2 regions of the Ornithinimicrobium kibberense genome follow, and region 2 is predicted to be linked to the other one. Evidence: predicted binding sites of a transcription regulator. Region 2 holds the regulator's gene; the other holds the start of a gene.
What was found. The regulator LexA, encoded in region 2, represses DNA repair genes until DNA is damaged. The targets are predictions, from matches to a motif close to TCGAACANNTGTTCGA.

Region 1 (14,640 bases), on a different contig from region 2:
GGTAGGACCGGAAGTGCCAGCGCAGGATCGAGTCGCCGGAGAGGATCTGGCGCAGGTCCTCCACGTTGCCGTTGCACACCGGTGTCCGGGTCGCCCAGCGGACCGCGGTGCGGCGCACGAGCCGGGCCAGGCTCAGCCACCGCGGGTAGTCGAGGGCGAGGACCACCTGCGCCCGGGGCACCACCACGTCGCGGAACGACCCGTAGGCGGTGTCCAGGACCCAGTCCTCACCGGCCGCGACACGGGCGGCGATGGCCCGCTGCTCCTCCACCGTCCGCATCTGCCAGCCCGGGAGCCAGCCGATCTCGTCGTCGGCCAGGTGCACCGGCAGGCCCAGCCGCTCGCCCAGGGCGAGGGCGGCGGTGGACTTGCCCGCCCCGGTCACGCCGTAGACGAGGACCCGACGGGCGGCGGCCAGGTCCTCGACGGACGCGCGGGGCATCCGCTCAGTCCAGGACCCCGCACGCGGGCACGGCGGCCGGCTGCGGGGCGGGGGCACCGACGGTCGGTATGCCGAGGCTCACCGCCGGCTTCCTCGTCGCCCCGGGGGTGCCTCCCTCCTGCAGCGCCGCCCAGGCGTCGCCGCCGCGGGTGCGGCGCACCGCATACGTCCCGCCGCGCACGCCGGAGTCGGCGAGCAGGTGATGCGGGGCGCCGTAGGTGACCTCGACGGTCACGGCGTCCCCCGGGCGGGGCCGCTCGGCCCCCTGGGGCACCGCGAAGTGGACCAGGCGGTTGTCCCGGGCCCGCCCGGACATGCGCTCGGTCTCGGCGTCCTTGCGACCCTCCCCCGGCGCGACGAGGACCTCGACCTGCCGGCCCTCGAGCTCGCGGTTCCCGGCCCAGGAAACCTCCTCCTGGACGGCGATCAGCCGGTCGAAGCGCTCCTGGACGACCTCCTTGGGCACCTGGTCGGCCATCGTCGCGGCCGGGGTGCCGGGGCGGACGGAGTACTGGAAGGTGAACGCGCTGGAGAACCGGGAGGCGCGGACCACGTCGAGGGTGGCCTGGAAGTCCTCCTCGGTCTCGCCGGGGAAGCCGACGATGAGGTCGGTGGTGATCGCCGCGTCGGGGATCTGCTCGCGGACCCGGTCGAGGATGCCGAGGAACTTCTCGCTGCGGTAGGAGCGGCGCATCGCCCTGAGCACCCGGTCCGAGCCGGACTGCAGGGGCATGTGCAGGCTGGGCATGACGTTGGGCGTCTGCGCCATCGCGGTGACGACGTCGTCGGTGAAGGCGGCCGGGTGCGGGCTGGTGAAACGGACCCGCTCCAGCCCCTCGACCTCGCCGCAGGCACGCAGCAGCTTGCCGAACGCCAGCCGGTCGCCGAACTCGACGCCGTAGGTGTTGACGTTCTGCCCCAGCAGGGTGATCTCGACCACGCCCTGGGCCACGAGCGCCTCGACCTCGGCGAGGATCTCGCCGGGGCGGCGGTCCTTCTCCTTGCCGCGCAGGGCCGGGACGATGCAGAAGGTGCAGGTGTTGTTGCAGCCCACCGAGATGGACACCCACGCGGAGTATGCGGAGTCGCGCCGGGTCGGCAGGGTCGAGGGGAAGACGTCGAGGGCCTCGAGGATCTCGACCTCTGCGGCCTTGTTGTGCCGGGCCCGGTCCAGCAGCGCGGGCAGCGAGCCGACGTTGTGCGTGCCGAAGACCACGTCGACCCAGGGGGCGCGCTCGACGATGCTCGAGCGGTCCTTCTGCGCCAGGCACCCGCCGACGGCGATCTGCATGTCCGGGTTGGCCTGCTTGGCGGGGCGCAGCTGCCCCAGGTTGCCGTAGAGCTTGTTGGCGGCGTTCTCGCGGACCGCGCAGGTGTTGAACACGACGACGTCGGCCACGTCCGGCCGCTGCCCGGAGGGCAGGCTGGCCAGGTCGACGTAGCCCGCCGTCTCGAGCAGCCCGGCGAGGCGCTCGGAGTCGTGCACGTTCATCTGGCACCCGTGGGTGCGCACGTCGTAGGTCTTGAGGGTCTCCATACCGTTCTCCAGGGTAACCGCGGTGCCGGTCGCCACGGACCCTCCGCCGGTCACGCGGGTCAGCGACGGACGGGTGCCGGCGTGGCGGGGGCGGACAGCAGGGGCGGGACGGCGATCGTCAGCAGCAGCGCGGCCGGGACGAGGAGCACCACGACCCCGGCCGCCAGGTAGCCCAGCGCCCCCATGACCCCACCGAGGAAGAACAGGCCCACGAGCGTGGCGTGCATCCGCAGCCGGTCCAGGTCGGCGCGGACCGGGGAGGACCCCTCGAGCCGGTTTCGGTAGACCCCCTTGCCCAGCTCGATGCCGATGTCGGTGACCATCCCGGTGACGTGCGTCGTGCGGATCGTGGCGTCGGACACCTTGGTGATGAGGGCGTTCTGCAGGCCCATGACGTAGCCCAGTGCGGCCACGAGAGGCCAGGGCCGCTCCGTCCCGGGCCCCAGGTCGGTCAGCGCCCCGATGAGCAGCACCAGCACGGCCTCGGTGAGCAGCACGAGCGCGAAGCGCCGGTCGTGCCAGCGCTCGCGGCGGCGGGCCCAGTGGAACTGCAGGGCCGAGGTCATCGCCCCCAGGACGAAGGTGGTCAGGGCGAGCAGGCCGATCGCCACGACCGCCCACCCGCCCAGGACGAGGTGGTCGGCCACGCTGGCGGTGATGCCGGTCATGTGCGAGGTGTAGAAGCCCACCGCGACGAACCCGACCGAGTTGAGCACGCCGGCCGTCCAGGCCAGGTGGTAGGCCAGGTGGCGGTTGACCCGGGGGGAGCGCGCAGGCCCGGCCAGCTGCCACACCCGCCACGCCATCTGCGACTCCTCGTGCGGTCCCGCCCGCGGGGACCTCCGCGTCCCGACTGTAGGGGAGCCTCCCACGACGACCCGTCGCAGGGTCGTAGGATGAAGGTCCGAGGAGCACCCGTCAGCGAAGGAGCGGCGATGATCCACAACGATCGCGAGAGCATCGGCGACGAGCTGGGCGTCTGGAGCGTCGACGACGAGGATCAGCTGTCCGCCGGAGACACGCTCGACGGGGACGGGGACCCCCTCGACCGCGGCTACACGGCCCCGGACCGCCTGCACGGGTCGGTCGCCTACGGCGTGACGGCCGACGAGCAGCGCGGCGACGAGACCATCGACCAGCGCATCCGCCAGGAGGAGGCCGACCCGTGGTCGGCCTACGGCGCCCCCGACAACGAGTCCGGCCTGGACCGCCCCGAGGAGGACATGCTCGGCGGCGAGGACGAGGACGCCGTGCCGGCCGGGCGTGACTACTACGGCGGCGAGGGGGGCCGGATCGGACGTCTGGTCGCCCCCGACGAGGGACTCTTCCCCGACCGTGAGGCCCGCCTGGTCGCGCGCGAGGGACGGGCCACGAGCTGGGACTCCCCGGAGGAGTCGGCGATGCACTACACCGACGGCGAGGACGAGGACCTCACCGAGGAGGAGTGGACGCCCGGGAACCCCTCGGGCGACGAGGAGGAGTAGCAGTCCCCTCCCCCGGTCGCCCGGGACGTCAGTCCCGGCGGTTCTCCGGCAGCTCGTCGAGTGCCTCCCGCACCACCTGATAGGCCACCCCGGGCCCGTAGCCCTTGCGCGCCAGGAAGCCCGCGAGCCGACGGGTCTGCACCTCCCGGTCCAGCCCACGCATCGTCCGCAGCCGCCGGGCCACCAGCTCCCTGGCCTGCTCCTTCTCGCGCTCGGGGTCGACCTCCTCGAGGGCGGCGTCGACCACCTCGTCCGGCACGCCCTTCTGCCGCAGCTCGTGCCGCAGGGCACCGGCCGCCAGGCCCTTCGTCTCCTGCTTGGACCGGACGTACATCTCGGCGTAGGACTCGTCGTCGACCAGCCCCACCTCGGTCATCCGGTCGAGCACCCGCCGGGCCACGTCGGACTCGCACCCGCGGTCGCGTAGCTTGTCCTCCAGCTGGCGGCGGGTGCGAGGTCCCATCGCCAGCTGGCGCAGCACGATGCGGCGGGCCACGGCGTGGGGGTCCGGGTCGGACCCGCCCGCCCCCCGGCCGCCGTCGGCGGACGACGCCGGGGACCGTGGCCCGGCCACCTCGCCCGGGCCGGCGCCGTCGGCGGACGAGGGCCGCGGGCTCAGCCCGGAGGCGCCGGCCAGGGACTCCGCCTCGCTCAACGCCCTCCGGGCCGCGGACAGCCGGTCCGCGTCGGCCGGCATCAGAAGTCGACCGGGACCTCACCGGTCACCGGGTCCACCCCGTCCGGCAGGTCCTCGGCGGTCTGCTTGGGCACCCCGATGCCGAGCTTGGCCTTGATCTTGCGGTCGATCTCGTCGGCCAGGTCCGGGTTGTCCTTGAGGAACTGCCGGGCGTTCTCCTTGCCCTGGCCCATCTGGTCGCCCTCGTAGGTGTACCAGGCGCCGGACTTGCGCACGAAGCCGTGCTCGACGCCCACGTCGATGAGGCCTCCCTCCCGGGAGATGCCCCGCCCGTAGAGGATGTCGAACTCGGCCTGCTTGAACGGCGGGGACACCTTGTTCTTGACGATCTTGGCCCGGGTGCGGTTGCCGACCGCGTCCGTGCCGTCCTTGAGGGTCTCGATGCGGCGCACGTCGATGCGGACCGAGGCGTAGAACTTCAGCGCCTTGCCACCGGTCGTGGTCTCGGGCGAGCCGAACATCACGCCGATCTTCTCGCGCAGCTGGTTGATGAAGATCGCGGTGGTGCCGGTCGTGCTGATCGCCCCGGTGATCTTGCGCAGCGCCTGCGACATCAGCCGGGCCTGCAGGCCCACGTGGCTGTCCCCCATCTCGCCCTCGATCTCGGCCCGCGGCACGAGCGCGGCCACCGAGTCGATGACGATGATGTCGATGGCGCCCGAGCGGATCAGCATGTCGGCGATCTCCAGGGCCTGCTCGCCGGTGTCCGGCTGGCTCACGAGGAGGGCGTCGGTGTCCACGCCGAGGTTCTTGGCGTACTCCGGGTCGAGCGCGTGCTCCGCGTCGATGAAGGCCGCGATCCCGCCGGCCTTCTGGGCGTTGGCCACCGCGTGCAGCGCGACGGTGGTCTTGCCGCTGGACTCCGGGCCGTAGATCTCCACCACGCGACCGCGCGGCAGACCACCCACGCCGAGCGCGACGTCGAGCGCGATCGACCCCGTGGGGATGACCCGGATGGGCGGGCGGTCCTCGTCGCCCAGGCGCATGACCGAGCCCTTGCCGTGCTGCTTCTCGATCTGCGCCATGACGGCGTCGAGAGCCCGCATCCTGTCGTTGCCGGCGGCTGCCGGCGATGCCGTCCTCGTCGTGGCCTGGGCCATGTCCGTGCTCCTTCGTTGCTCGTGGTGGGCGCGCCTGCCTTCGACCGACCTCCGGCCGCCGCCCCCTCGCGGGGGTCTCGTCCCGTGTCCTGTCAGACGCTAGGTGCCGCCACCGACAGACCCGCACGCCCACGCCATACCCTGTGGGCGACCGCCTCCGTCGGGAGGACCATGGGGACGAGCGTAGTCGAAAGTCTGTACGAACCGGGCGAACCTCCTGCGCGTGTCCGGGCCACGTCGCCTCACTACACTGTGTCGTATGAACGCGCCGCCGACCGCCCCCGCCGTCCGCCGGACCAGGCCCGCGGCCGCCCGGCGGACGCGACGCCGTCGCCCGCCCGGCTGGGTGCCCAACCAGCACGGCGCCTGGGCGATGCTCGCCGCCCCCCTGCTCGTCGGCACGCTGGCGACCGGACCACGCTGGCCGCACCTGCTGCTGACGGCCTTCTGGTTCGCCGGCTACTTCGCGTTCTTCGCCACCACCCTGTGGCTGAAGTCCCGTCGCCGCCCGCGCTACCTGCCCCCGGTGCGGGCCTACGTGGCGACCGCGACGGTGCTCGGCCTGCTCCTGCTCCTGCTGGAGCCGACCCTGGTGCGCTGGGCCCCGCTGTTCGCCGTCCCCCTCGGCGTCGGGATGGTCGCCTCCGCCACCCGGCACGAGCGCGCCCTCCTGGCCGGGCTGGCCACCGCGGCCGGGTCCAGCCTCATGACCGTCGTCGCCTACGACCTGGGCCCGGGCGACCGGTGGGCTGCGGCCTGGACGCTCACCGCCGTGCTGGCGGCCTACTTCGCCGGCACCGTCTTCTACGTCAAGAGCGCGATCCGGGAGCGCGGCAACACCGGCTTCCTCCTGGTGTCGGTCGGCTACCACCTGGTGCTGGCCGTCCTCGCGCTCGCCCTGCTGCCGGAGCCGGCCCGCGTGCCGTTCGCCGTCCTCGCGCTGGTCCTCGCCGCCCGCGCCGCCCTCGTGCCGCGGCTGGGCTGGACCCCTGCCCGGCTGGGCGTCGGCGAGATCGTGGCCACCCTCGTCGTGGTCGTGCTGGCGCTGGCCACGCTCGCCTGACCCTTCCGCGGCGTCAACGAACGACGGGCCTCTCCCCTACACTGGCTGCCAGTCCGGGACCCCCGACGCCGACGTCACCCCGTGCTCCCCCTGCCCCCTGCCCAGGAAGCACCATGGCCCTGCTCGTGATGAAGTTCGGCGGATCCTCCGTCGCCGACGCCGAGGCGATGCGCCGCGTCGCCCGCCGCGTGGTCGCCGCCCACCGCTGCGGCGACCGGGTCGCCGTCGTCGTCTCGGCGATGGGCGACACCACCGACGAGCTGCTCGACCTGGCAGCCCAGATCGCCGACGGCCCGCCGCCCGAGCGGGAGCTGGACATGCTGCTGTCCGCCGGCGAGCGCATCTCCATGGCCCTGCTGGCGATGGCCATCCAGGACCTGGGGGTGCCGGCCCGCAGCTTCACCGGCGCCATGGCGGGGATGCGCACCGACACCTCGCACGGCCGCGCCCGGCTGCTCGACGTCCGGCCGGACCGCGTCCGGGCCACCCTGGAGGAGGGTGGCGTCGCCATCGTCGCCGGTTTCCAGGGCATCTCCACCGACGACGACATCACCACCCTGGGCCGCGGCGGGTCGGACACGACCGCGGTCGCCCTCGCCGCCGCGCTCGACGCCGACGTGTGCGAGATCTACACCGACGTCGACGGGCTCTACACCGCCGACCCGCGGATCGTGCCCACCGCGCGACGGGTCACCCGGCTGACCATCGAGGAGACCCTTGAGATGGCCGCCCACGGCGCCAAGATCCTGCACCTGCGGGCGGTGGAGTACGCCCGCCGCTTCTCCGTCCCGCTCCACGTCCGCAGCAGCTTCTCCGACCAGGAGGGCACCTGGATCCTCGTCGGCCGACCCCTCACGGAGGACACCATGGAAGAACCGATCATCGCCGGCATCGCCCACGACCGGTCGCTCGGCAAGGTCACCGCGGTCGGGATTCCCGACCGCCCCGGGGCGGCGGCCGCCGTGGTCGGCGCGGCCTCCCGCGCGGGCGTCTCGATCGACATGATCGTGCAGAACGTCTCGACGTCCGACGCGGCGACCTCCGACATCTCCTTCACCATCCCCGAGACCGACGGGCCGACGACCGTGGCCGCGGTGCGGGCGCTGCAGGACGAGATGGGCTTCGGCGACGTGCTCTACACCTCCCACGTGGGCAAGCTCTCGCTCGTGGGGGCCGGGATGCGGTCCAACCCGCAGGTCGCCGCCCAGCTGTTCGCGGCCCTGGCGGACGCCGGGGTGAACATCGAGATGATCAGCACCTCCGAGATCCGGATCTCGGTGATCTGCGACCAGTCCGACCTCGAGGACGCCGTCCGGGCGGTGCACACGGCCTTCGGGCTGGACGCCGAGGACGAGGCCGTGGTCTACGGCGGGACGGGTCGGTGAGCGCCGTGGCACGCCACCTGCACGTGGCCCTGGTGGGGGCGACCGGACAGGTCGGCGCGGTGATGCGGCGGCTGCTGTCCGAGCGCGACTTCCCCGTCGCTTCCGTGCGCTACCTCGCCTCCGCCCGCTCCGCCGGCACCGAGCTGCCCTGGGACGGGTCGGCCAACGGCCTCGAGGGGTATGCCGAGGCGCGCCGGATCGTCGTCGAGGACGTGGCCACCGCCGACCTGACCGGCATCGACGTGGCCCTGTTCTCGGCCGGCGGGTCCGCCTCGAAGGAGCACGCCCCCCGCTTCGCCGCCGCCGGTGCGGTCGTGGTCGACAACTCCTCCGCCTGGCGGATGGACGAGGCGGTGCCGCTGGTCGTCAGCGAGGTCAACCCGCAGGACGTCGAGCTCGCGCTGGGCCAGGGCGGGTCGCGGATCGTGGCCAACCCCAACTGCACGACGATGGCCGCGATGCCGGTGCTGCGCCCGCTGCACGCCGAGGCCGGTCTCGAGCGGCTGCGGGTGGCCACCTACCAGGCCGTCTCCGGGTCCGGGCTGGCCGGCGTCCGGGAGCTGGCCGACCAGGTCCGCGCGGCCCTGGCCGGCGAGGAGCCGGTCGAGTCGCTGACCCACGACGGGTCGGCGGTGACGCTGCCGGAGCCGACCGCCTACGTGGCCCCGATCGCGTTCAACGTCCTGGCCATGGCAGGGGACCTCGTCGAGGACGGGGAGACCTCCGAGGAGGTCAAGCTGCGCAACGAGTCCCGCAAGATCCTCGGCGTCCCCGGGCTGGCGGTGTCCGGCACCTGCGTGCGGGTGCCGGTCTTCACCGGGCACAGCCTGGCCGTCCACGCCGAGTTCGGCCGCCCCGTCACGCCCGAGCGGGCCACCGAGCTGCTCGGCCGGGCCCCCGGGGTCGAGCTGGCCGACGTGCCGACGCCCCTGCGGGCCGCCGGGCAGGACCCCTCGTTCGTCGGCCGCATCCGTGTCGACCGGTCCGTGCCGGACGGGCGGGGCCTGGTGATGTTCGTGGCCAACGACAACCTGCGCAAGGGGGCGGCCCTCAACGCCGTCCAGATCGCCGAGCTGCTGCTGGAGCACGACCTGGGCGGGCCGGCCAGCGGATGACAACGGTGCTGCGGGCGGCCACAGTGGGAGCATGACCGACACCCCCAGCACCGCCCTGACCGAGGACGAGCAGGCGCTGGTCAAGCGCTCCGCCTACGGTGCCATCGCCCTGGTCTCCCGCTCCGACCCCGGCTTCCTGGCGATGTTCAAGGAGTCGATGGCCGGGTCCAGGGCGTTCCAGGAGGCCCCGCCCGGCGTGCAGGAGCTGCTCCGCGAGGGCGGCTTCCCCACGCCGGTCACCGGCTCGCCCGAGGAGGTCGAGCGGACCGTCCTCGACGAGCTGTCCCGGGCCGTCGACGTGCTGAGGGCCAAGGCGCCCGCCCAGGCGGAGGGCTACCGGGACGTGGTCCTGGCCGCGGCTGACCGGGTCGCGCAGGCCTCCGACGGCGTCGCGCCCGAGGAGCAGGAGATGATCGGGCGGATCAGGCAGGCGGTCTCCGGGGGGCTGGCCGGCGACCCGCCCGTGGGGGACGCGGCCGCGGACGCACCGCGGCAGGACTGAGCCCGACCTAGGAACGGCTCCGCCGGCGGTCGGGCAGGTGGTGGTGCTCGGGCGGCACGTCGAGGTCGCGGACCACGGCCCGCCACACCTGCCGGACGGGTTCGCCGTCGGCCAGCGCCTGCTCGACCGTGCGGCTGCCCAGCGACCCCAGGGCCTGGTCCTGGGCGACGAGCGCGGCATACCCCTGCCCGAACTCCTGCTCCATCAGGGCCCAGAACTCGCTCAACCGCACCCCGTCAGCCTACCCACCGCCGAGCAGCGCCACGACCAGCACCATCGCCGGCGCCGCCAGCACGGTGGTGGCGAAGACGCTGTCCCGCGCGATGTCCTCACCCCGCCCGTAGGCCACCGCCAGCACGAAGACGTTCTGCGCCGTCGGCAGCGTGGACATGACCACCACGGCCAGCACCTCGGGGCCGGGCAGGCCCATGAGGGGGCCGGCGACCAGTCCGGCGACGGCGGGCATGAGCCCGAGCTTGAGCAGGACGACGGCACCCAGCTCGGCGAGGTTGCCCCGCCCGCGCGGCACCGGGGACAGGCGCAGCGAGATGCCGAACGCCAGCAGCATCCCCGGGATCGCCAGGCCGCCGACCAGCTCGGCCGGCCCGCGGACGACGGGCGGCAGGCTCACCCCCGACAGCGCCACCGCGAGGCCGAGCAGGCTGCCGATCGTCAGCGGATTGGTGACCGGGGAGCGCAGCAGCCGCCCCACCGACACCCGGCCGGACTGGCTGGCGTCCAGCGCCGCCAGCCAGGCCGGCTGCAGGACGAGCAGCTGCATGAGGATGATCGGCGCCGACCAGGACGGGTCGCCCAGCACGTAGATCGCGATCGGCAGCCCCAGGTTGTTGGAGTTGACGTAGCTCACGCTCATCCCGCCCATGAGGGCGTGGGTCAGGCTGCGGCGCAGCACCACCCGGGCCAGGAGGAGGTATGCCGCCGCCGTCACCACCACGCCCGCCACCGTCGCGACGAGGAAGCCGGAGAAGATGACGCCCACGTCGGCGTCGGCGACGACGAGGAAGAGCAGCGCTGGCGAGCCGACCCAGAAGGTGAGCCGGGCGAGCACCTGCTGCTCGGTGCGGCCGAAGAGACGCGTGTGCGCGAGCAGCCAGCCGACCGCGACGACCGCCGCGATCAGCCAGAAGCCCTGGAGGACGGCCGCCATGCCGGGCATTATCGCCGGGGCCGACCCGTTACCTGTCAGTAGGGTCCTCCGCCCGCTGCTAACCTGCGTGGAATGCGCGATCCGGGCCGCCCCGACCACGGCGAGGACCACGACCTCCACGACGACTACGTCACCGGCGACGGTGGCGTCACGCCCGACCTGCTCGACCTGCGCCCCCGCCCCGCCCGCACCCTGGCCTCGCTCTTCGAGCGGCGCCCGGGCCTGAACCCGACGGAGGCCGTCCGCGCCTTCATCGGGGCCGTGGGGCTGCAGGAGCGCTACGGGCACCTGCGGGTCGTCGACGACCTCATCGGGCTCCAGCGCCGGGTCGGGGACACGATCGAGCGCTACACCGACAAGCTGACCAGCGCCGAGGCCCGCAGCGGGTCCACCGAGTCGGCGAAGTTCGGCATCGGGCACTTCGGGGACCAGCGGGCCGTCGTCTACGTCGTCGACTGGGCCTTCTTCGCCGGGTCCCTCGGCGAGGTCGCGGGCGAGAAGTTCGTGCAGGCCGCCGAGCTGGCCGAGCGCGAGAAGCTGCCGCTGGTGAGCATGGGGGCCTCCTCCGGGGTGCGCCAGCACGAGAACGTGCTGGGCCTGATCCAGATGCAGCGGATGGCCGCGGCGGCCAACAAGTTCCAGCACACGACCAACCGGCCCTATATCAGCGTGCTGGCGGGCCAGGTGTGGGGCGGCATGTCGGCCAGCGCCGTCCCCGCCGCGGACCTCATCGTCGCCCTGGAGGGCACCGACTACGGGTTCGCCGGGCGGCGGGTCATCGAGACCTTCGAGGGCAAGGAGGTCCCCCGGGGCCTGCAGAGCGCCGAGGCCAACTACCTGGACCGCAACGTCGACGTCCTCGTCAAGGACGTCGACGAGCTGGTCGAGCTGCTCACCCGGCTGTTCGCGGCGGGCCGCTCCACCTCCCGCATCCGCGACCGGCGCCGGGCCGACGACCGGGGCACCGAGGGCACCGGCCGGGAGATCGCCGTGGGGCCGGAGGGCTTCTCGGCCGCGCTGTGGGACCGTCAGGTCGTCGAGCGTCGGGTCCACCTGCCCCGGGACCGCCGCGACCGGGGCCGCGCGACGGCCGGGGAGACCCTGCTCGCCCGCTACAACGAGATCGCCGCCGGGGCCGGCCGGCTGGACACCGAGTTCCTGCTGCGCACGGTCTTCGACTCGGCGGTGCCGTTCTACAACCACGTGCGCTTCGACGAGGACACGATCTACCCGCACGTCGTGGCCGCGCTGGCCACGATCGGGGACCACTCCTTCATGGTGGTCGGCGACCAGCCGTCCTACCGGATCAGCGGGGACTACGTGGGCAAGCGCCCGCCCAACCCGGGCCCGGAGGACTACGAGTACGCCGTGCGGATGATGGACGCGGCCGAGCGGTGGGAGCTGCCGGTCGTCTTCCTCACCGACACGCTGGGTGCGCTGCCGACGATGGCGGCCGAACGGCGCGGCCAGTCGCGGGCCATCGCCCAGTGCATCAAGCGGGCCGCCTCGCACCCCTACCCGACCGTCGCGGTCATCACCGGGGCGATGGGCAGCGGCGGCGGGCTGGCCACGACCCCGTTCGGCCGGCACACGGTGATGTTCGACAGCGCGCTCGGCTTCGTCTCCGAGCCGCGCTCGACCGCCACGATCCTCTACAACGTGGCCAACCCCTCGGTCGAGCAGGTGGCGATGACGCTGGAGACGATGAAGGCCTCGGCCGACGACCTGCGCGCCCAGGGCCTGGTCGACACCGTCCTCGAGGACGGCGACCACCCGCGCGCCACGGCCCTGGCGCTGCGCGCGGCGGTCGTGGAGGGCTACAACGAGCAGCACGGGCTGAGCCCGCGCCGGCTACGGCAGAAGGCCGACGACCGGCTCCGGCCGCGCACCCTGGGCAAGCTGTCCTCGGGCGACTGACCCCGGCCGTCCTCGTCACCCGCCGCCTCCTCCCACGGGGCCGCCGCGCCGGGGCCGGTTCAGCTGGTCCAGGCGCGCCAGAGGGCGGCGTACTCCCCCTCGGCGGCGACGAGCTCGTCGTGGCTGCCCAGCTCGACGATGCGCCCGTCCTGGACGACCGCGATCCGGTCGGCGTCGTGCGCGGTGTGGAGCCGGTGGGCGATCGCCACGACCGTGCGGCCGGTGAGCAGCGCGTGCATCGAGCCCTCGAGGTGGCGGGCGGTGCGCGGGTCGATGAGGCTGGTCGCCTCGTCGAGGATGAGCGTGTGGGGGTCGGCCAGGAGAAGCCGGGCCAGGGCGACCTGCTGCGCCTGGCCGGGGGTCAGCACGTGGTGCCCGGACCCCAGCACCGTCCCCAGCCCGGCCGGCAGGGCCCGGACCCAGGCGGCGGCGTCCACGGTGGCCAGCGCACGCCATACCTCCTCGTCGTCGGCGTCCTCCCGCGCGAGGGCGACGTTGTCGCGCACCGTGCCGCGGAAGACGTGGTGCTCCTGGGTGACCAGGGCCACCCGGCGGCGCAGCTCCTCCAGGGGCAGGGCGACCAGGTCCACGCCGCCGACGGTGACCGAGCCGGTCCGCGGGGCGTGGATGCCCGCGAGCAGCCGGCCCAGGGTGGACTTGCCCGACCCGGAGGGGCCGACGACCGCCAGCCGCTCGCCGGGCCGCAGCGCCAGGTCGACGCCGTGCAGGACGTCCTCGCCCTCGCGGTAGGCGTAGCGCAGGTCGCGGCCGGTGAGCTCCTCCCCGTCGGGGCGCTCCGTCCCCGGGGTGCGGTCGGGCGGGACCTCGGCGATCCCCAGCAGCCGCGTCGTGGAGGCGATCCCCACCTGCAGCTCGTCGACGACCCCGACGAGCCGGTCGAAGGGCCCGTAGAAGGTCTCGATGTAGAGCATCGCCGCGGTGATCTGCCCGAGGGTGACCACCCCCCGGGTGTAGAGCAGGGCCCCGATCCCCAGGGTGACGACCCGGGGCAGGGAGAAGGCCAGGTCCATGACGACGAAGAGCACGTTGCGCAGGACCAGCCCGTAGCGCTCGGCCTCGGCGCTGACCTCCACGTCGTCCCGTGCCGCCCGGCGACGTTCCTCCTGCAGCCCGAGGGCCTCGACGGTCCGGGCCCCCTCGACGGTCTCGGTCAGGGTGCTGCCGATCCGGCTGTAGGTGGCGCCCTCGAGCAGGTATGCCGCGGGCGCCCGGCGCAGGTAGCGGCGCACCTGCTCCAGGGACAGGGTGGCGGTGACCAGGGTGGGCAGGGCCAGCAGCCAGGAGTTGACCACCATCGCCACGACGGTCAGCCCCAGGGTGACCACGCCGATGACGAACTCGGGCAGGGCCCAGCGCACCGCCCGGCTCATGGACGCGACGTCCCGGGTGACCCGGGTGACGAGGTCGCCGGTGCCGGTCGACTCGACCGTGCCCAGCGGCAGCCGCAGGACGGCGCGCACGACGTGCTCACGGGCCTGGGCCAGCACGTCCTGGCCGAGCACGGAGGCCAGCCACTTGGCCAGGTGGGTCAGCACGGCCTGGGCCACGAGCACCCCGGTGACGACCGCGACGAAGGTGCCGACGGTCGAGGAGGACGGGGCGCCCCCGGCGTCCACGACCGCGTCGACGAGCCGCCCGAGCAGCAGCGGCACGGCGAGGGCCGCGGCCGCGGCCAGGCCGTTGGCGAGCACGACGAGCAGGAAGAGGGGCGCCCGCGCGCGCAGCAGGCCGGCCAGGTAGCGCAGCACGGTCGGCGTCGGCGCCACCGGCAGGCCCCGCTCCGGCGACAGGGCCGTGACCAGGTGCTCCTCGGCCCGCCGGCGTCGCAGGTCGTGCCGCTGCCACAGCGCCCGGTGGCGCTCCCGCAGGCCGGCCGATCCCGGGGGCGGCGGCTGCAGGGCCTGCGGCACCGCCGGACCGTCCTCACGCCGGTCCGCCCAGGTGGCGGCCCGGTCCGACGGGGCGGGGGTGGTGCTCACGGCGCCTCCTGCGGGGTCGCCGCGGGAACGGTGGCCGGGACGTCTGCAGGGTCGCCACGCAGCACGGTGCGCCGGTAGCCCTCGTGCCCGGCGACGAGCTCCTCGTGGGTGCCGGTGGCCACCACCCGGCCGTGGTCGAGGAGGGCCACCTCGTCGGCGTGGTGCAGCAGCAGCGGCGAGGCGGTGACGACCACGGTGGTCCGGCCGCGTCGGTGGTCCGGCAGGCGTCC
Region 2 (14,640 bases):
GGCGGTTTCCCCGGGATGCGGCTGGGCTCGACCGCCCGCCGGCTGGTCCACGACGGCATCGGGACCCTGGTCCTGGTGCCCCCCGGCTGGGAACCCGGCCGGGTCGACCCGCAGGCCGCGGTCGTCGCCGTGGCCACCGGTCCCTGCGAGGACGCCGACCGCGTGGTCGTCGCCGCGCGGCTGCGGGCGGAGCGGGACGAGCGTCCGCTCGTGGTCGTGCGGACGGACCGGCAGCAGCACCCGGTCGCGGCCGTCCTGGTCCACGACGCCGGCGCCGAGATCATCGTCCTCCCGCGAGGACCGACGGCGGCGGCGGTGGCCGAGGAGGCCACGGCACCGGTGATGATCGTCTAGACACATCCACTACCACGACGGCGGGCCCCACCGGGCCCGCCGTCGACGCGTCCCCGGGGCGGGAGGGGGGCGTCCCCGGGCGGGCGGCACGGCATACCCCTCCGGCGTCAGGGATGATGGCGGGGTGGAGAACCGGTCCTGGGTGCGCGCGCTGGGGGAGCCGCTGCCCGCGGCGGACGGACGCCCGCCGCTGGTCCCGGGCCCGGTCGACACCGCCCTGACCGTGCCGCCCCGGACCCCCGTCGACGAGGAGCGCTACGCCCTGCTGCGCGACCTCGTGGCCGACGGGGAGGTCGTGGTCCTCACCGGGGCCGGGATGTCGACCGCCTCGGGGATCCCCGACTACCGGGGGCCGGACGGTCAGCGCCGCGTGCAGCCGATGCAGCACGCGGAGTTCGCCGGGTCCTCCCAGGCCCGCCGCCGCTACTGGGCCCGGGCGTTCAGCGGCTGGGAACGGTTCGCCGCGGCCCGGCCCAACGTGGCCCACCGGGCGGTCGCGGCGCTCGAGCAGCTCGGGGTGGTCACCGGGGTCATCACCCAGAACGTCGACGGGCTGCACCAGGAGGCGGGCGCCCGGTCGGTGCTGGAGCTGCACGGCAGCCTGGCGCGCGTGCAGTGCCTGGACTGCGGCGAGCCCTACCAGCGGGACCAGGTGCACGACTGGCTGGTCGAGGCCAACCCCGGCTTCGGCGCGCTGGTCCAGGACGGGGCGGAGGTGCGGCCCGACGGGGACATCGTCGTCCCGGAGGAGCTGGTCGCCCGGTTCCGCGCGCCCCGGTGCCTCGTCTGCGACGGCGACGCCCTCAAGCCCGACGTCGTCTTCTTCGGCGGGTCGGTCGACCGGGCCCTCGTGGACACCGCCTACGAGATGGTCGACGGGGCCGGCACCCTGCTCGTGCTCGGGTCGTCGCTGCGGGTGATGAGCGGCTACCGGTTCGTCCGCCGCGCGGCCCGCGACGGGATCCCCGTGGCGGTCGTCACCCGTGGCGCCACCCGCGGCTGGGCCGAGACCACGGTCCAGGTGGACAGCCTGCTGCAGGACGTCCTCCCGCGGCTCGTGGACGACCTGATGGCTCTGCAGGACCAGCCTCGGGATGCGGGCGCCCCCGATCCCTGGTGACATCGGGAGGTAGCCGCACCCTGCCGGCCGGGACGAGGAGGCACGAGATGGACATGGACAGCAACGTGGACCAGGAGCGGATCAGCGCCCTCTACGACGCCGAGGTGAGGACCACCGACGGCGACCGTCTCGGCCAGGTCGGGCAGGTCTACCTCGACGACGAGACCGGCGCTCCGGCGTGGGTGAGCGTGCGCACCGGGGCGTCCGAGGCCGGCGAGAGCCTCGTCCCGCTCGTCGGGGCCGAGGTCCAGGAGGGGACGATCCGGGTCGCGCACACCCGGCAGGAGGTCGAGGACGCCCCGACCGTCGAGGCCGGAACGCACCTCGACGAGGACGCACAGCACCGCCTCTTCCGCCACTACGGGCTGGTGCGTCCCCAGGAGCCGGCCCGCACCGACGCCGGGGCCGACGACTCCCTGGCCCGCCGCGCCGAGCTGCGTCCCGAGGAGGCGGTGACCGGGGCCTCGGAGAACGTCGCCTACCCCTCCGCCCAGGACCGGCCGGAGGGACCGGTCGGCGGGCCGACGACCGGCCCGGGCAGGCCCGGTCGGCTGCGCCGCCACGAGGGGAGCGGGCCCCGGAGCTGAGCCCGCTCCGGTGGGTTCGCGAGCGCCCGGGCACGGCGTGGGTATGGTGCTGTGCACCCGCCGAGCACCCCTGCCGGCGGGCGGAGCGAGCCGAAGGAGGCCGACGTGACCATCTCCCAGGAGGAGCTGGAGGCGCTGTACGACGCCGAGGTGGTGGACCAGGACGGCGAGAAGGTGGGGGCCTTGGGGCAGGTCTACGTCGACAACGCCACGGGGGAGGCGGCCTGGGTGACCGTGCGCACCGGCTGGTTCGGCGGCCGCAAGATCTTCGTCCCGCTGGCCACCGCCGAGCTCGTGGACGGACAGGTACGGGTGCCCTACTCCAGCGCGATGATCAAGGACGCCCCGGAGGTGGACACCAAGGGGCACCTCAGCGAGAACGACGAGCACGACCTCTACGACTACTACGCCGTGGAGCAGGGGGAGGGCTCCGCCGACTGAGGGGCCGGACAGCACGACGCCGCCCCGGTCGAGCAGGGCGGCGCCGTGGGAGCGGAGGGACCCGTGCAGTGGCAGCGGCACGGTGACTGCTGTCCCGCCGAGGGTCAGACGCGGCGAAGCACCGCGGTGACCTTGCCCAGGACGACGGCGTGGTCGCCGTCGATCGGCTCGTAGGCCGGGTTGTGGGGCATGAGCCAGACCTTGTCCTTGCCCCGCTTGAAGGTCTTGACCGTCGCCTCGTTGTCGAGCATGGCCGCCACGATGTCGCCGTTGACCGCCGTCGGCTGCCGGCGCACGACCACCCAGTCGCCGTCGCAGATCGCGGCGTCGACCATGGAGTCCCCGACCACCTTGAGCAGGAAGAGCTCGCCCTCGCCCACGATCTGCCGGGGGAGGGGGAAGACGTCCTCGACGGCCTCCTCGGCCAGGATCGGTCCGCCGGCCGCGATCCGGCCGACGACCGGGACGTAGGAGGCCTCGGGGCGGGAGTCGCCGATCCCGGTCTCGTCGTAGGCCCCTGACCCGTGGGCCACGGCGGTCCCGTCGTCGGGACGGGCCGCGAGCCCGGGGACGTCGGCCGGGTCCTCCTGGGCGCTCCGGCGGTAGCCGCCCTCGCTCCCGGGCACCACGACCTCGATGGCCCGTGGCCGGTGCGGGTCGCGCCGCAGGAAGCCCTTGCGCTCCAGCATCTTGAGCTGGTGGGCGACCGAGCTGGGCGAGGTCAGGCCGACCGCCTCGCCGATCTCGCGCAGGCTCGGGGGATAGCCCCGGGCGTCGACGGAGTCCCGGATGACGTCGAGGACACGTCGCTGCCGGTTGGTCAGCTGCGCCCCGCCGTCCCGGTCGGGCATCTCGTGGATCGTGGCCATGGGCTGTCTCCGTCCCCGTCGTCCTCTGGCTGCCAGGCCCCCAGCCGTCAGGCCAGGTCAGAGGGTCTGTCAGTGGTCGGTGTTTGAGTACCTGACATGCACACAGCGTACGGACCAACCCACCCAGTGGCAAACATGTGTTCGACCGGCGTGTCGACAAAGTCGTACGTGCGTGCTATCAATAGGACAGACGTGCTATCGAACGCATGTCGCAGGATGATCCCGAGGAGGACCACCATGAGCACTGCCACCGCCGACCTCCACCCCGTGTCCGGGGCGGTCGCACCGTGGGCCGTCAGCCGCCCGGGTGGACACCTGCGCCTGGTCGCCGCCGACGAACGACGTCCCGTCCCCGCCCCGGTCCGGCTCACCCGACGCGGCCGGCTGACCCTGACCGCGACGGCCGTCCTCGTGCTGGTCCTGGCCTTCGCCTCGCTGTTCAACGCGATCGGCCCGGCCGGGGCGAGCTCGGCGGTGACCGTCGAGCCGGGGACGACGCTGAGCCAGATCGCGGCCGAGCACCTGCCGGACGTGCCGCTGAGCCAGGCGGTCGTGGACATCCAGCGGGCCAACAAGCTGAGCACCACGAGCGTGGCCGCCGGCCAGGTGCTGGTGATCCCGGGGCGCTGAGCCGGCCCGCGTCGTCTACGGCGCGGTCAGGTCCAGGGCACGGTCAGGTCTACGGCGCGGTCAGCGACCCGACCAGATCGCGTTCCACACGACGGACAGCTGGTCCGAGGGCATGAAGTAGCCGGTGATGTGGGGGTCGAACATCAGACCTGCGATGCCCGCCTGGCGGTAGGCGTCGTCGGACTGGACGACCTCCTGCGGGGGCAGGGCGATCGCCCGCAGGTCGTCGTCGGCCCCGATCATGCCGTTCTGCACCGCGAAGTGACGGGCCCGCTCGGCGTTGGTGAAGGTGAGCAGCATCATCTGGCCGTCGATCTGCGCGGCGGCGGGCGACTCCTGACCCTCCTCGCCGACGGCGATGAACCACCAGTGCTCCAGGTCCATCGTCTCGCGCCACAGCGCGGTCATGCCCTCGTGGTCGTCCGGTCCCTCGACCCGGGCCGCGAGCAGGTCGGTGCGCGTCTCCTCGGGGGGCAGCAGGTCGTCCGAGGGCTCGGGCTCGGCGTCCGTGCCGGTCGTGGGGTCGTGCGCGAGGGGGTCGCCACCGGCGGCCTGGGGCCGCGCGTCCTCGTAGAGCGACTCCTCGTCCCGCGGGCGGTCGTCGTCCTGGAACGGCATCGATGTCGGATCGCTCATGCCTCTATCGGACCACACCCCGGGCGGCCGTCCCAATCAGGACGACACGTCGTCGTGGTTCCGGTGGTGCCGGACCGAGGGCCTCAGCGCACGTCGGGCCGGCGCACGGGGACGGGCCCGGTGGGGTCGTCCAGCTCGTGGGACCAGCTGTGCGGGACCACCCCAGGAGCGTGCTCGACGCCCCGGTCGGCCGTCGGGCCGGGCTCGTGGCCGGCGTCGGGGTCGGGCTTCCGACGGCTGGGCGACTCCCCTCCCCGGTGCGGCAGCGGCCCGCCCACCATCCGGGGGCCCTGACCCTCGAGCGGGACCGTGACCGGCCGGGTACCGACCTCCACCGGCTCGCCCCGGACCTCGACCTCGACGGGCTCACCGACCTCGACCACGAGCGCCAGCGCCTCCTGCGTGAGGCGCAGGCGCAGGCGAGACCCGTGCCACCGCATCCGGAAGGTCATCCCCGCCCAGCCCGCCGGGAAGCGGGGGTCGAACGTCAGCCGGCCGCCGTGGTCGCGCATCCCGGCGAAGCCGCCGACCAGGGTGCTCCAGACGCCGCCCGTGGAGGCGACGTGCACCCCGTCCGCGGCGTTGCGGTGCCGGTCGGCCAGGTCGACGAAGAGCGCGTCGTAGAAGTAGCGCAGCGCCAGCTCGTGGTAGCCCACCTCGGCCGCGATGATGGACTGGACCACGGCCGAGAGCGAGGAGTCGCCGGTGGTGATCGGGTCGTAGTAGTCGAAGTCGGCGCGTTTGTCGCCGAGGCTGAACTGGTCGCCCAGCAGGTAGAGCGCCAGCACGACGTCGGCCTGCTTGAGCACCTGGAACCGGTAGATGACCAGCGGGTGGTAGTGGAGCAGGAGCGGCGCGTTCTCCGCGGGCGTGCCCTCCAGGTCCCACACCTCGCGCTCGAGGAACTGGCTGTCCTGGGGATGGATGCCGTAGTCCTCGTCGAAGGGGATGTGCATGTGCTCGGAGATGCGCTCCCACTCGGCCACCTCGCTGCGCTGCAGGCCCAGGCGGGCCGCGGCGCGCCGCAGCTGGGGCAGGTCGGTGCGCTCGAGCTCGCGGACGACCTCGACGGCCGCGCACAGGTTGTGCCGGGCCATCGCGTTGGTGAAGAAGTTGTCGTTGACGACGGTGTTGTACTCGTCCGGCCCCGTCACCGCGTGCAGGTGGAACGACTTGTCCCCGTTCACCTGCCAGAAGCCCAGGTCGGCCCACAGCCGGGCGGTCTCCACGAGCAGGTCCACGCCCTGGGAGCAGAGGAACTGCCGGTCGCCGGTGGCGCGGGCGTACTTCATCAGGGCGTAGGAGATGTCGGCGTTGATGTGGTACTGCGCGGTCCCGGCGGCGAAGTAGGCCGAGGCCTCGTGCCCGTTGATCGTGCGCCAGGGGAACAGGGCGCCGTACTGGGCCATCTCGGCCGCCCGGCGACGCGCGTCGTCGAGCATGCCGTGCCGGAAGCGCAGGGCGTTGCGGGCCGCCTGCGGGTGGGTGTAGGTGAGGAAGGGCAGCACGTAGCACTCGGTGTCCCAGAAGTAGTGCCCCCCGTAGCCGGACCCGGTCAGCCCCTTGGCCGCGATGCCGTGGCTGCCGGCCCGCATCGCGGCCTGCCCGAGCTGGAACAGGTTCCAGCGCACCGCCTGCTGCACGTCCGGGAGCCCGTCCACCTCGACGTCGGACTCGGCCCAGAACCGCTCCCAGGTCCGGGCGTGCTCCTCGTGCAGCGCCGGAACGCCCCGCTCGGCGGCCCGGTCGAGCGTCCGGGTGCACCGGTCGGCCAGCTCGCGGGCCGGCACCCCCCGGGAGGTGTGCACGGCGACCAGCTTCTCCAGGCGCACCGACCGCCCGGGCGTGGCCTCGATCCGGAAGACCTCCTTGGCCAGGTCCTCCTCGACGACGACGTCCCGCCGCAGCGGGTCCTCGGTCTCGATCCGGTGCTCGACCATGGTGGCGATGGTCATCCGGGAGTTGTGGGTGCGGTAGCCCAGCAGGAGCCGGCCGTCGCGCACCTCGTGCAGCCGCGGCTCGAGGACCCGGTGCTCGAAGGTGTCGGCGCGCCGCGGGTCTACCCCCTCGCCCATCGCGGCCGAGCGCACGTGGTACTCGTCCGAGCCGTCCTGGCGGTTGAGCAGCTGGCTGGAGATGACGAGGGAGGCGTCCCCGTCGAGCATCTCCACCTCGAAGGTCAGCACGGCCAGGTGCCGCTCCTCGACGCTGGCCATCCGGGTGCTGGTGATCCGCACCCGCTTGCCGGAGCTGGTGCGCCACACCACGTCCCGGCGCAGCAGCCCCTCGCGCAGGTCGAGGGTGCGCTCGTAGTGCTCCAGGTCGGCGGTGGTCAGCAGCAGCGGCTCGTCGTCGACGTAGAGCTTGATGGTCTTGGGGTCGGGCACGTTGACGATCGTCTGCCCGACGCGGGCCAGCCCGTAGGCCTCCTCGGCGTGCTCGATGGGCCAGGTCTCGTGGAAGCCGTTGACGAAGGTGCCGTGCAGGTGGGTGTCCCGGCCCTCCTCGACGTTGCCGCGCAGCCCCAGGTAGCCGTTCGAGACGGCGAACAGGGTCTCGGTCACGCCCAGGTCGGCGGCGTCGTACTCGCTCTCCACCAGCCGCCACGGGTCCACCGGGAAGCGCGTGCGGTCCATCGGGTCGACGGGGTCGGGCGGGCGGTGCCAGTTTGCGGAGTCGGTCTGCACGGGGGCTCCAGGGGTCGGGCTGGGGGAGGGGTATGCGGTCGCGCGCCGGGTCAGAGCAGCTCGGCCAGGTCGGTGACGACCTCGTCGGCCCCGTGCTCGCGCAGGGTGTCGGCGCCCACGCCGCGGTCCACGCCGACGACCCGGGCGAACCCGCCGGCGGCGCCGGCGGCCACCCCGGACACCGCGTCCTCGACGACCACGCACCGGGCGGGGTCCTTGCCGAGCCGCTCCGCGGCATACAGGAAGGTGTCCGGCTCCGGCTTGCCCGCCAGGCCGTGCTCGGCGGCGACGACCCCGTCGACGACGACCTCGAACCGGTCGGCCAGGCCGGCGGTGCGCAGCACCTCGACGGCGTTCTTGGACGAGGAGACCACGGCCATCGCGACCCCGCGCCGGGGCAGCTCGTCGAGCAGGCGGACCGAGCCGGGGTAGGCCTCGATGCCCTCCTCGCGGAGCACCTCGTTGAACAGGTCGTTCTTGCGGTTGCCCAGCCCGCAGACGGTCTGCTCGTCCGGACCGTCGGAGGGGTCGCCCTGGGGCAGCTCGATCCCGCGGGAGTCCAGGAACGTGGCCACGCCCTCGTAGCGGGGCCGGCCGTCGACGTGGGCGAAGTAGTCGGCGTCGGTGTAGGGCTCGTGCTCCTCCGGGAGGCTGTCGAGGAAACGGGTGAACATCACCTCCCACGCGCGCATGTGCACCTCGGCGGTCGGGGTGATGACCCCGTCGAGGTCGAGGAGCGCGGCGTCGACGTCGTTCCAGTCCATCCGGCCAGCGTAGGGGACGGGCGGCGGGGGCTGTCGGTCGCGGCGGCTACCGTCGGGGGATGACGACCAGCCAGGCAGACGTGGACCGCCCCCAGCACCAGGTCGACCCCGGCGCGCCGCTGCCCGAGCAGGCGCAGGCGGCGCTGCGGCGGCTCGTCGGCCGGGACGACGCGCAGTTCCGCGACGGGCAGCTCGAGGCCGTGACGGAGCTGGTGGACGACCGGGCGCGGGTGCTGGTCGTCCAGCGCACCGGCTGGGGCAAGTCGGCCGTCTACTTCGTGGCCACCGCCCTGCGGCGCGCTCAGGGTGCCGGGCCGACGGTCATCGTCTCGCCGCTGCTGGCGCTGATGCGCGACCAGATCGCCGCGGCCGCCCGGGCCGGTGTGCGGGCCGTGACGATGAACTCCGCCAACGCCACCGAGTGGGACGAGGTCCGGCAGGCGCTGGCCGAGGACCGCGTCGACGTCCTGCTCGTCAGCCCCGAGCGGCTCAACAACCCGCGCTTCCGCGACGAGCAGCTGCCCGACCTGGCCCGGCGCTGCGGGCTGCTTGTCGTCGACGAGGCCCACTGCATCTCCGACTGGGGCCACGACTTCCGCCCCGACTACCGCCGGATCAGGACCCTGCTGGACGCCCTGCCGGAGGGCACGCCCGTGCTGGCGACGACGGCGACGGCCAACGAGCGCGTCGTCGAGGACGTCGTCGAGCAGCTGGGCGTCGGTGGCTCGCAGGTGCGCACCATCCGCGGGCCCCTGGCCAGGGCGTCCCTGCGGCTGGGGGTGCTGCCCCGGCTGTCCCCCGAGCAGCGGCTCGGCTGGCTGCTGGCCCACCTGGAGACCCTGCCCGGCAGCGGGATCATCTACTGCCTGACCGTCTCGGCGGCCGAGGACGTGACCGAGGCCCTGCGCGGCGCCGGGCACGAGGTGGCCGCCTACACCGGCCGGACCGACACCGAGGACCGCGAACGGCTCGAGGGGGCCCTGCGGGACAACCAGGTCAAGGCCCTCGTCGCCACGAGCGCCCTGGGGATGGGCTTCGACAAGCCCGACCTGGGCTTCGTCGTGCACCTGGGGGCGCCCAGCTCGCCGGTGGCCTACTACCAGCAGGTCGGCCGTGCCGGCCGTGCCACCGAGCGGGCCGACGTGCTCCTGCTGCCGGGCTCGGAGGACCGCGACATCTGGAACTACTTCGCCACCGTCTCGATGCCCCGCCAGGACCAGGCCGACGCCGTCCTGACGGCGCTCGCAGAGGCGGGCCGGCCCATGTCCACGCCGGCGCTGGAGACCGTGGTCGACGTGCGGCGCACCCGGCTGGAGCTGCTGCTGAAGGTGCTCGACGTCGAGGGGGCGGTCGCCAAGGTCCAGGGCGGGTGGACGGCCACCGGGCAGCCGTGGGTCTACGACAAGGAGCGCTACACCCGGGTGGCGGAGGCGAGGGTGCGCGAGGCCGAGCTGATGCTGGCCTACCAGGCCACCGACGGGTGCCGGATGGCCTTCCTCCAGGAGTGCCTCGACGACAGCACCGCCGAGCCCTGCGGGCGGTGCGACCGGTGCGCCGGGACGTGGTTTCCCACCGAGATCCCCGAGGAGTCGGTCGGGTCGGCCAAGGACCGGCTCGGTGCCGTGGGCGTGCCCGTCGAGCCGCGCGGGCAGTGGCCGACCGGGATGCCCCGCCTCGGCGTGGACGTCAAGGGCAAGATCCGCCCGGAGGAGCAGGCCGGCGTCGGACGGGCCCTGGCCCGGCTCTCCGACCTCGGGTGGGGGCAACGCCTGCGGGCCGTGCTGGCGGCGGGGGAGTCCCGGCCCGACCCGGACGTGCCCGACGACCCGGAGCTCGGTCCGGCCCTGGTCGCCGGACAACCGGTGCCGCAGGACGTCGTCCGTGCGGTGGTCCAGGTGCTGTCGGGGTGGGACTGGGTGGAGCGTCCCGTCGGCGTCGTGGCCATGCCCTCGCGGCGCCGTCCGGCGGTGGTGGGCTCGCTGGCCGAGCAGATCAGCTCGATCGGCCGGCTGCCGCTGCTGGGCAGCCTCGACCTGGTCCACGGCGGCCCGGTCGGCGAGCCGGGCGGCAACAGCGCCTTCCGGCTGGCCAACGTCTGGGGCCGGCTCGGCGTGGGGCCGCAGCTGCAGGAGGCGCTCGCCTCGACCCGCGGGCCGGTGCTGCTCGTCGACGACGTCGTGGACTCGCGGTGGACCCTCACCGTCGCGGCGCGCGAGCTGCGGCTCGCCGGGGCCGACGCCGTCCTGCCGCTCGTGCTGGCCGTCGAGGGCTGACCCTGCCGCCGGTCAGGAGCCGAAGGTGCTGCTGATCCACCACCAGAGCAGGAGCGCCTCGGCCACCATGCCGAGCGTCAGGCCCAGCAGGAAGCCCGAGCCCGTCTCCCGCAGCCGCGGCACCAGCACCACGACCACCGCGATGGCGCCCGCCGGCACCGGGGAGAGGAAGTCCAGGTAGGCCACCATCGCCCAGCGCTCGACCAGCGGACCCAGCGCGATCCCGAGCACCAGCTGGAGGGCGAACCCGGCCGGGAGCCCCAGCAGGAGGCCCCAGACCAGCCCGGAGGTCGTGATGGTCCCCTCCGAGGTGGACCGCGGTACTCGCCCGGCCGGCGTCGTCGCCATGGCCGAAGCGTAGACCCGGAGGCCGTCCCGCCGGGGGTCCGTGCTGGTCAGCCGCCCACGGCGTCGTCCAGGGGCGCGGGACCACGCCCGGCCCACACCCGCTGGGCGAGCTTGACGACCTCCTGGGCCCACAGCACGACCGAGGCCATCGCGAGGCAGACGAGCCACTGCGTGCCGGTCAGGGGGACGGTGGTGAAGGCCTGCTGCATGACCGGCACGTGCACGACGAGGACCTGCAGCGCGACGACCAGCCCGATCGCCGCCCACAGCCAGGGGTTGCGGAACATCCGGTGGAACGAGCTCTGGGCCGCCGAGCGGGAGCTGAGCGCGTTGAGCAGCTGCGCGAGGACCAGGGTGGTGAACCCGGCCGTCCGCGCCATGTCGAAGGACTCCGAGCCCTCGATCAGCCCGCCGGGCAGGAAGAGGTCCATCGTCAGCAGGGTGACCGCCCCCATGAGGGTCCCGGTGAAGACGATCCGCGCCCACATCGGACGGTCGAGGATGGGCCGGTCGGGGCGACGCGGCGGGCGGGCCATGACGTCGTCGATCTCGGGGTCGACGCCCATCGCCAGCGCCGGCACCGAGTCGGTGACCATGTTGATCCACAGGATCTGGGTGGCCAGCAGCGGGACGACGAGGGCGTCCGGGGCGGCGGTGTCGCGCAGGCCGAGGACGCCGGCCAGGACGATGCCGAAGAAGACGGTGACGACCTCGCCCAGGTTCGAGGACATCATGTAGCGCAGGAACTTGCCGATGTTGTCGAAGATGATCCGGCCGCGGTGGATCGCCGCGACGATGGTGGCGAAGTTGTCGTCGCCGAGGATCATCCGGCTGGCTTCCTTGGTCACCTCGGTGCCGGTGATGCCCATGGCGATCCCGATGTCGGCGCTCTTGAGCGCCGGCGCGTCGTTGACGCCGTCGCCGGTCATCGCCACGACGTGCCCGTCGCGCTGGAGGGCGTCCACGATGCGCAGCTTGTGGTGGGGGGCGACGCGGGCGTACACGCTGACCTCACGGACGAGGTCGACGAGGGCCTCGTCGTCCAGCCGCTCCAGCTCCACGCCGGCGGCGGCCCGTCCGCCCTCGGTGATGATGCCGAGGTCGGTGGCGATCCGCTGGGCGGTCGCCGGGTGGTCGCCGGTGATCATGATGGTGCGCACCCCCGCGCGACGGGCCGCGGCGACGGCGGCCCTGGCCTCCTCCCGCGGCGGGTCGATGATGCCGACCAGGCCGGCGAGGACGAGGTGGTGCTCGACGTCCTGGTCGGGGCTGGCCGCCTCCCCCTCGTCGGCGACGCGGTAGGCCACGCCCAGCGTCCGGTAGCCCTCGGCGGAGAGCTCCTCGACGGCCTGCGTGATCCTCGCGCGGGCCACGTCGTCGAGGGGGACGATCTCGTCCCCGTGGCGCTGGGCGACGCAGCGCCCGAGGAGGACGTCCGCCGCGCCCTTGGTGTAGATCCGGCTCTCCGCGCGGTCGTCGTGGTGGGCCAGGACCGACATCATCTTGCGTTCGGAGGTGAAGGGTGCCTCGGCCCGACGCTCGTAGTGCCCGATCCGCTCGGGCACCTCCCCGAGCTTGGAGCTGGCGACGAGGAAGGCGGCCTCGGTCGGGTCGCCGTGGACGACCCACTGCCCGTCCTGCTCGGTGACGGTGGCGTTGTTGGCGATGGACCCGCCGATGAGCACGAGCCGCGCCTCGACGAGGAGAGCCTCGTCGTCGCCGTCGTCGTCGTCGCCGCCGTCGTCGCCGTCGGGGACGAGCACGGCCTGGCCGACCGGGGCATACCCCGTGCCGGAGAGCTCGACCCGGCCGGAGGCGGTGACGATCGTGCGCAGGGTCATCTCGTTGCGGGTAAGCGTCCCGGTCTTGTCGGAACAGATGACCGACGCCGAGCCGAGGGTCTCGACCGAGTGCAGGTGCTTCATGACCGCGTTGCGCCGGGCCATGGCCCGGACCCCGATCGCGAGCACGACGGACAGGATCGCGGGCAGGCCCTCGGGCACCGCGGCGACGGCGAGGGAGACCCCGAGCAGGAGGATGGTGACCCACTCCTGTGCGGAGTCGGCGCCCTGGACGAACGCCAGGGTGGCCATGACCACGACCGCGATGCCGATGACCAGGGCGCCCAGGGTGCGCGAGACCCTGGCGATCTCGACCTGCAGGGGGGAGGGCTGCTGCTCGGTACGGTCCAGGAGCGCGGCGATGTCGCCCATCTCGGTCCGCATGCCGGTCGTCGTGACGACCGCGCGGCCCACGCCCTCGACCACGGCGGTGCCCTTGTGCACCATGTTGACGCGGTCGGCCAGGGCGACCTCGCCGGAGAGGGCCGTGGCGGACTTGACGGTGGCGGAGGACTCGCCGGTGAGCGCGGCCTCCTGCACCTTCAGGCCGGTGGCCACCAGGAGGCGGGCGTCCGCGCCCACGGCGTCGCCCTCGCTGAGCAGGAGGATGTCGCCAGGAACGAGCTCGGCGGACGGCAGCTCGGTCGGCCGGCCGTCGCGGAGCACCGAGGAGCTGGCGGCCGTCATCGTGGCCAGCGCGGCGACGGCGTTCTCGGCCTTGGCCTCCTGGACGAAGCCGAGGACGGCGTTGAGGGTGAGGATCGCGCCGATGACGATCGCGTCGACCGGAGCCCCTTCGGCGCCCTCGATCACCCAGGCGGTGACGGAGACGGCGATCGCGACGAGCAGGAGGTAGACGAGGGGGTCCTGGAACTGCGCGAGCATGCGTCGCCACAGCGGCACCGGGTCCTTGGGCCTCAGCTCGTTGGGGCCGTGCTCGGCCAGGCGTGCCTGCGCCTCGGCGCTGCCCAGCCCGACGGCCGGATCGACCTCGAGGCGCTGCGTCAGCTCCTCGGCCCCGGCGAGGTGAGGGGGCAGCGTGCGTTCGGTCGGGCTCCCGATGGCCACGCCCCCATCGTCTCAGGTGGGACGGTGCGGGTGGCGGCGGGCTGCGTCAGTAGACGAAGAACGGGAAGACGCTGCGATCGTGGGCGTGCACGATCGCGAGGAAGACCACGGCGTCGAAGAGCAGGTGGATGATCACCACGTACGTCAGCGACTTGGTCCGCGTGAAGATCCACCCCTGCAGCAGCGCGAACGGGATCGTCAGCAGCGGCCCCCACGAGCGGTAGCCCAGCTCCCACAGGAACGACACGAAGATCACCGCCTGCAGCACGTTGGCCTGCCACAGCGGGAAGTGCCGGCTCAGCAGGGCGAAGCAGATGCAGATGAAGAACAGCTCGTCCCACAGGCCGACCGCGTTGACCCCGACGAAGAACCGGCCGAACTCGCTGGGCGTCTGGATCGGCGGCCAGTTCTGGTACGCCCCGGAGTTGATGAAGTAGGACGGCAGGATCAGCCAGCCCAGCACGGGCACCGCGACCACGTAGGCCCACTGCAGCCCTGTCCACCGCCGACCGGTGAACCACGGGAACCGGATGGCCGGCTCGCGCCGGTAGACCAGCCGGTCGACGAGCACGGGCACCAGCACGGCGGCCCCCAGGACGACGCCCAGGCGGAAGAACATCGGCCAGCTGATGTCGGCCTCGACCGAGGTCGTCGACACGATGGTGATGCCGATCCCGATGAGCAGCAGGTCCCGGAACAGGGGACGGTGGATCAGGTATGCCGCTGCGAGGCTGAGCGCGAGCACGACGTGCCCCGGCCAGCCCACCATGAGCGCGAAGAGCAGGAACGCCGAGAAGGAGACCCCGGCGGCCGGCAGCAGGCCGAGCAGCGGGGCGGGGGAGGTGGTCGGCGCGGGCACGGCGACCACCGTAGTGCCGGTCCGGTCATCCCTCCTCGCGGCCGACCTCGACGGCGATGTCGACCTCGTTGCCCTCCGGGTCGGCGATGGTGGTCCCGAACGGCGCGTCGGCGTCGCGGACCACCCGGCCGCCGGCCCGCAGGGCCGCCTCGATCCGGGTCCG

Region 1: a site for LexA is predicted at 5,448-5,463, ahead of recA (recombinase RecA). Genes of this name have one in related genera too.

What each region holds. Positions count from the first base shown of each region.
Region 1 is NZ_VFXM01000005.1:28,856-43,495, forward strand. Features, by position in the region: gene FJR00_RS05135 (P-loop NTPase family protein) at 1-442, opposite strand, end outside; gene miaB (tRNA (N6-isopentenyl adenosine(37)-C2)-methylthiotransferase MiaB) at 447-1,979, opposite strand; gene FJR00_RS05145 (YoaK family protein) at 2,039-2,785, opposite strand; gene FJR00_RS05150 (DUF5709 domain-containing protein) at 2,915-3,463, shown strand; gene FJR00_RS05155 (regulatory protein RecX) at 3,492-4,160, opposite strand; gene recA (recombinase RecA) at 4,160-5,206, opposite strand; gene FJR00_RS05165 (YwiC-like family protein) at 5,520-6,323, shown strand; gene FJR00_RS05170 (aspartate kinase) at 6,437-7,708, shown strand; gene FJR00_RS05175 (aspartate-semialdehyde dehydrogenase) at 7,714-8,823, shown strand; gene FJR00_RS05180 (hypothetical protein) at 8,855-9,325, shown strand; gene FJR00_RS05185 (DUF3046 domain-containing protein) at 9,333-9,557, opposite strand; gene FJR00_RS05190 (AEC family transporter) at 9,567-10,493, opposite strand; gene FJR00_RS05195 (carboxyl transferase domain-containing protein) at 10,566-12,410, shown strand; gene FJR00_RS05200 (ABC transporter ATP-binding protein) at 12,470-14,410, opposite strand; gene FJR00_RS05205 (ABC transporter transmembrane domain-containing protein) at 14,407-14,640, opposite strand, start outside.
Region 2 is NZ_VFXM01000016.1:65,246-79,885, reverse strand. Features, by position in the region: partial or broken gene FJR00_RS15835 (universal stress protein) at 1-354, shown strand, start outside; gene FJR00_RS13755 (Sir2 family NAD-dependent protein deacetylase) at 479-1,474, shown strand; gene FJR00_RS13750 (PRC-barrel domain-containing protein) at 1,522-2,061, shown strand; gene FJR00_RS13745 (PRC-barrel domain-containing protein) at 2,167-2,502, shown strand; gene lexA (transcriptional repressor LexA) at 2,607-3,371, opposite strand; gene FJR00_RS13735 (LysM peptidoglycan-binding domain-containing protein) at 3,609-4,001, shown strand; gene FJR00_RS13730 (hypothetical protein) at 4,062-4,637, opposite strand; gene FJR00_RS13725 (glycoside hydrolase family 65 protein) at 4,721-7,273, opposite strand; gene FJR00_RS13720 (HAD family hydrolase) at 7,375-8,088, opposite strand; gene FJR00_RS13715 (RecQ family ATP-dependent DNA helicase) at 8,148-10,361, shown strand; gene FJR00_RS13710 (hypothetical protein) at 10,374-10,709, opposite strand; gene FJR00_RS13705 (cation-translocating P-type ATPase) at 10,757-13,618, opposite strand; gene FJR00_RS13700 (CPBP family intramembrane glutamic endopeptidase) at 13,665-14,477, opposite strand; gene FJR00_RS13695 (VOC family protein) at 14,503-14,640, opposite strand, start outside.